2 regions of the Shewanella japonica genome follow, and region 2 is predicted to be linked to the other one. Evidence: predicted binding sites of a transcription regulator. Region 2 holds the regulator's gene; the other holds the start of a gene.
What was found. Region 2 encodes sigma-54, which starts transcription at its own class of promoters, with help from an activator protein. Its sites were predicted from a motif close to GTTGGCACGNNNNTNGNNT; they were not measured.
Positions count from the first base shown of each region.

Region 1: a site for sigma-54 is predicted at 1,707-1,725, ahead of glnA (glutamate--ammonia ligase). Genes of this name have one in related genera too.

Region 1 is NZ_CP020472.1:292,227-295,608, reverse strand. Features, by position in the region: gene glnA (glutamate--ammonia ligase) at 205-1,614, opposite strand; gene typA (translational GTPase TypA) at 2,085-3,382, shown strand, end outside.
Region 2 is NZ_CP020472.1:4,298,051-4,301,432, forward strand. Features, by position in the region: gene lptB (LPS export ABC transporter ATP-binding protein) at 1-464, shown strand, start outside; gene SJ2017_RS18450 (RNA polymerase factor sigma-54) at 669-2,153, shown strand; gene hpf (ribosome hibernation promoting factor) at 2,178-2,465, shown strand; gene ptsN (PTS IIA-like nitrogen regulatory protein PtsN) at 2,468-2,911, shown strand; gene rapZ (RNase adapter RapZ) at 2,908-3,382, shown strand, end outside.

The DNA of each region.
Region 1 (3,382 bases), 970 kb from region 2:
GGCGTATATTAGTGACTAAAATGAAAGGTGAATAATTGTTAATCCTTATTAGCATCATAACCATAAGTTATCAGATACATATTGATACAATTAAATTTGGAATGAGATAAAGCGAAAAGTAACCAATAAAAAAGCCCTTGATGATAATCATCAAGGGCTTTGAATTTAGCCTATGGCCAATTTACATGAGCGTTAAGCCAAAGCTTATAGGCTGTAGTAAAGTTGGAATTCCATTGGGTGAGTAGTACGAGATACTTGCTCACACTCTTCAGACTTAAGTGCAATGTAAGACTCAATAAAGTCTTTACTGAATACATCACCTTTAGTTAAGAATTCGTGGTCAGCTGCTAAGTTTTCTAGTGCGTTTTCTAGAGACGTTGCAACTTGTGGGATCTCAGCCGCTTCTTCAGCAGGTAGGTCATATAGATCTTTATCCATTGCTTCACCTGGGTGAATCTTGTTTTGGATACCGTCAAGACCAGCCATTAGCAATGCAGAGAATGCTAAGTATGGGTTAGCTGTTGGATCTGGGAAACGTGTTTCAATACGACGAGCTTTAGGGCTTGGTACCACTGGGATACGGATTGAAGCACTACGGTTACGTGCTGAGTAAGCAAGCATTACAGGCGCTTCGAAATGCGGTACAAGGCGCTTGTATGAGTTAGTACTTGGGTTAGTGAATGCATTCAATGCACGAGCGTGCTTGATGATACCACCAATGTAGTAAAGTGCAGTTTCACTTAAACCTGCATATTTATCGCCAGAGAATAAGTTAACGCCATCTTTAGCTAAAGATTGGTGAACGTGCATACCACTACCGTTATCACCAACAATTGGCTTAGGCATGAATGTCGCAGTTTTACCGTATGCATGAGCAGTGTTATGAACAACATACTTCATGATTTGGATTTCATCCGCTTTGTTTGAAAGCGTGTTGAAACGTGTCGCAATTTCGTTTTGACCCGCTGTAGCAACTTCGTGGTGATGCGCTTCAACTACTTGACCTAATTCTTCAAGAATTAGACACATTGCACTACGAATGTCTTGTGATGAATCAACTGGTGCAACTGGGAAGTAACCACCTTTAACGAATGGACGGTGACCAGTGTTACCATCTTCGTAGCTAGTACCTGAGTTCCATGCCGCTTCTTTCGCGTCAACTTTTACGAAAGTACCTGACATGTCAGTACCAAACTTAACGTCGTCAAATAAGAAGAACTCTGGCTCTGGACCAATTAATACAGTGTCAGCAATACCGGTAGATTTTAAGTACTCTTCTGCTTTCTTAGCGATTGAACGTGGGTCACGCTCATAACCTGTCATAGTAGAAGGTTCTAAAATGTCACAACGAATAAGACCAGTCACTTCTTCAGTAAACGGATCAAGTAAGAAAGAAGAAGGATCTGGCATCAATACCATGTCAGATTCGTTAATACCTTTCCAACCGTTGATAGATGAACCATCGAACATTTTGCCATCTTCAAAGAAATCTTCGTTTACTTGATGAGAAGGAATAGAGACGTGCTGCTCTTTACCTTTAGTGTCTGTAAAACGTAAATCTACGAACTTAACTTCTAGTTCTTCAATTTGTTTTAATATTGATTCAACTGACATTCTTAAGCCTCCGGTAGGGTAAAGGGTTGTCCCTTAATATAATCTTGTTATTCGTCAGACAAACTATCTGCTTTGCGAATTTGTTCAATTAAAAGCTATTTCCATGCCAGAAAGGTAAGTGATTGATTTAAAGCTTAATAAAAAAATCACTAGCCATAGAAAAAGCCATATTGCACAAATACGGTGCACCACTATGATCACAATTGGTGCAAAAGTCCATTTCGGTGCAGGGTTTTTAGCGCATGAATTGATCTAGTTCATTAAAGCGTCATTTTATTGCGGCAGTATGATCCTTTTTCGTTTTTATCTTCTATCTTTAGTGTTTAATTTTTTATTAAAAACGACCTGTTCAAAAATAATCCTATCTACTCGGCGCTCGGTGGAGTAGAATGGCACGCTTTTTTATAGTGGCTATACTTATCAGCCCTATAAACTCCTATTTTTTATTTGATGGTATAGAGGTTTTATCCGTGTTAGAGAATTTACGTAACATCGCCATTATTGCTCACGTTGACCATGGCAAAACGACCTTGGTAGACAAGCTATTGGCTCAGTCAGGCACCCTTGAAAGTCGAGGCGAAGCCGCAGAACGTGTAATGGATTCTAACGATCTTGAAAAAGAACGTGGTATCACCATTCTGGCAAAAAACACTGCCATCAAATGGAACGACTACCGTATTAACATCGTAGACACTCCTGGTCACGCCGATTTCGGTGGTGAAGTAGAGCGTGTTCTATCTATGGTAGATTCAGTTTTATTATTAGTAGACGCAGTTGACGGCCCAATGCCTCAAACTCGCTTTGTTACTAAAAAGGCATTCGCACAAGGCCTTAAGCCAATCGTTGTTATCAACAAGATTGACCGCCCAGGTGCACGTCCTGATTGGGTTATCGACCAAGTATTCGACTTATTCGACAACCTAGGTGCAACTGACGAACAGTTAGATTTCCCTATCGTTTACGCTTCTGCATTAAACGGTTTCGCGACTCTTGATCCTGAAGAAACAAGCGAAGACATGACACCGCTTTTCCAAGCGATTGTTGAGAAGGTTTCTTCTCCTGATGCGGATGCTGAAGGTGAGTTCCAAATGCAAATCTCTCAACTTGATTACAACTCATACGTAGGTGTTATCGGTGTTGGTCGTATTAAGCGTGGTAGTGTTAAAACTAACCAGCAAGTCACAATCGTTGATGCTGAAGGTAAAACTCGTAACGGTAAAATGGGCCAAGTATTAGGTTACATGGGTCTAGACCGTCACGAAGTTGCTGAAGCCAACGCTGGCGATATCGTTGCGATTACCGGTTTAGGTAACTTACAGATTTCTGACACTGTTTGTGGTGTTAACCAAGTTGAAGCATTACCTGCATTATCAGTTGATGAGCCAACGTTAACAATGACTTTCCAAGTGAACACTTCTCCGTTCGCAGGTAAAGAAGGTAAGTACGTTACTTCACGTAATATCCTTGAGCGTCTAGAACAAGAACTAGTCCACAACGTTGCACTACGTGTTGAAGAAACTGATTCTCCAGATCGTTTCCGTGTTTCTGGTCGTGGTGAGCTTCACCTTTCGATCTTAATTGAAAACATGCGTCGTGAAGGTTACGAATTAGCAGTATCTCGTCCAGAAGTTATCACCAAAGAAATCGACGGTGAGATGTGCGAGCCATTCGAAACATTAACTGTTGACGTTGAAGAAGAGCACCAAGGTACCGTAATTGAAAAATTAGGTATGCGTAAAGGTGACATGAAAGATCTACAACTAGATGG
Region 2 (3,382 bases):
GTATTTTTAGAAAACTCACTGTGCACGATAACATCATGGCGGTGCTGCAAACCCGTAAAACCTTATCGAGTGAGCAACGAATCGAAGAGTTAGAGCACTTATTAGAAGAGTTCAATATTACCCATATTCGTGACAGCCAAGGTATGGCTCTATCAGGTGGTGAACGTCGACGTGTAGAAATAGCACGCGCTTTAGCCGCCAATCCTAAGTTTATTTTATTAGATGAACCATTTGCGGGTGTTGATCCTATCTCAGTGATAGATATTAAGAAAATTATTCAACAACTAAAAAATCGTGGTCTTGGAGTATTGATTACTGACCATAATGTCCGTGAAACACTTGATGTATGTGAGCGTGCGTATATTGTCAGCCACGGAGATTTAATTGCTGAAGGTACGCCTGCTGAGATCTTAGACAATCAGCAAGTCAGGTCAGTATACTTAGGTGAGCAATTCAAGCTATAGTTAGCATTCTTTAGTGTACAAGCATGGCATTTTCGCGGCCAACCAGTCCCACTTTTTAGCGTTATACACTAGACTCAAAACTTAACGCTAATTTTTGGCAAAGTAGAACCCAAGTTCGGTTAAAGTCTAGCTAACACTTACAAAGGTGCTAGACCCATAACATTGTAGTCGCGATGATGAAATTCAATTAGGGATAAGCGGTAAATGAAAGCCTCACTCCAACTTAAAATGGGTCAACACCTGACAATGACCCCGCAGTTGCAACAAGCCATTCGCTTATTGCAACTTTCCTCTTTGGAGCTACAGCAAGAAATTCAGCAAGCACTTGACTCAAATCCTCTTCTTGAGCTTGAGGATGAGTTTGCCAAAGCAAAAGAACCAGTCAAAGACAATGCTCAGCAAACTGACACCGATTTTAGCGATAACAGCCAAGTCAGCGTAGAAAAAGACACCTCATCAGTCGATACAACAGAGTCACTTACGAAAGAGTCCATGCCTGAAGACTTACCAATGGATACCACTTGGGATGAAGTCTACACCGCCTCTCCTAACTCAGGTTCTGGCGCTGTAAGCCGTGATGACGATATGCCATTTCAAGGTGAAACGACTGAAGGTTTATACGAACATTTAGAATGGCAAAAAAACTTAACCCCATTTTCTGAAAATGACCTCGCCATTGCGACAGCCATCATCGACGCAATTGATGATAGAGGTTACTTAACCCAATCAACAGAAGATATTCTCGATGCACTCGGTCTTGAGGATATTGAACTTGATGAGGTTGAAGCCGTATTAAAGCGTGTACAACATTTTGATCCAGTGGGCGTCGCTGCAAGAAATTTAAGCGAATGTTTGATGATTCAATTGGGACAATACCCAAGCGAAATCCCTTGCATAGAAAATGTAAAATTACTGATATCTGAACACCTAGATTTAATAGCAGGTCGTGATTTCAGATTACTAATGCGTAAAACCAAGCTTAAAGAAGATGATTTACGCGAAGCGATTCAATTTATCCAAACACTGAACCCTCGCCCAGGGTTACAAATTACTCCAATCAAAGATGAGTACGTCATCCCAGATGTCACAGTGTTTAAAAAGAATGGCCGTTGGGTCGTAGAATTAAACCCAGATAATATGCCTAAAATAGGCGTAAATCAGCAATATGCCGCCATGGCAAAAGGCTCAGCCAATCAAGCTGACAGCCAATTCATTCGCGGTCACTTACAAGAAGCCAAATGGTTTATTAAAAGTATTGAAAGCCGCAATGAAACCCTGTTAAAAGTGGCAAATTGTATTGTTCAATTCCAGCAAGGTTTCTTTGAGTTCGGCGAAGAAGCCATGAAGCCTATGGTTTTAAATGATATTGCCGAAGCGGTAGAGATGCATGAATCGACCATCTCACGGGTTACAACTCAAAAATATATGCACACCCCTCGCGGCCTTTTTGAACTAAAATACTTCTTCTCTAGCCACGTAAGTACCGATGATGGCGGAGAGTGTTCATCTACAGCAATCAGAGCCTTTATCAAAAAGCTGGTCGCTGCAGAAAACCAGAAAAAGCCACTTAGCGATAGTAAAATGGCGACGCTACTGGCTGAACAAGGGATCAATGTTGCTCGGCGTACGATCGCCAAATATCGTGAAGCAATGCTCATCCCTCCCTCAAACCAACGCAAAAGCTTATAAGCCTTTGTTATTGGAGGATGATCTATGCAAATTAACCTGACTGGACACCATATCGAAATTACTCAATCTTTACGTGAGTATGTGCAAACTAAGTTTTCAAAGCTTGAACGTCACTTCGAACAGATCAATAATGTTCACGTTGTGCTCAATGTACAAAAGTTACAACAGATTGCCGAAGCTAAATTGCACCTCAAAGGAGGTGAAGTTTTTGCCGTATCTCAAAACGCAGATATGTATGTCGCAATTGACGCCCTGATAGACAAATTAGACCGTCAGGTAATTAAACACAAAGAGAAGTTAATTAAACACTAACGATGGAACTTCGCACCATCCTGCAGCCGGCGTGCACTACCTGTGCCACTCCGGGCAGTAAGAAAAAGGTACTGGAACTTATCAGCAATTTAATGGCTGACCAGTACCCTACTCTATCTTCACAAGCTATTTTCGAAAGTTTAATAGCACGTGAAAAAATGGGTAGCACAGGTATCGGCAATGGCATTGCGATTCCACATGGGCGTTTAGACGACATTGAATCGCCGATCGCTATTTTGATCAAATGTGAAGAAGCTATCGACTTTGATGCTATTGATAAGAAGCCAGTAGACATTTTATTTGCCTTATTGGTTCCTTCTGAGCAATGTCAGCAACACTTAAGCACGTTATCAAGTATGGCTGAGAAATTAAGCGATAAACTCATCCTTAAAAGACTTCGAAAGAGTCATGACGCTACAGAACTGTATCAGGTTATTACTGCATGAAACTTGTCATCGTATCAGGACGATCGGGCTCAGGTAAGTCAGTTGCTTTAAGAGTGTTAGAGGATTTAGGTTATTACTGTGTTGATAATCTGCCTCTCCCACTGATTGGCAGCCTACTAGAGCAGCTAAAAGGAAATAATGAACTTGTCGCCATCAGTGTTGATGTGCGTAATATCGAAGAGCAAGGCAAAGTATTAGAGCAGCAAATTGCTTTGTTGTCCGACGATACCACGATCATTAGTTTATTTTTAAATGCCAATGATCAAGTACTGCTTAAACGATACAGTGAAACACGTCGATTACACCCGCTGTCAAAAAATCAAATCTCATTACAAGAAGCGATTCAACTTGAAGGTCGATTGCTCGAACCAATCGCCAAAATGGTTGATCACTACATCGACACATCTCAGCTGAATATTTACGATTTGAGCGATCAAGTCCGACAAATTCTTATGGGCAGTGTTGATAAAG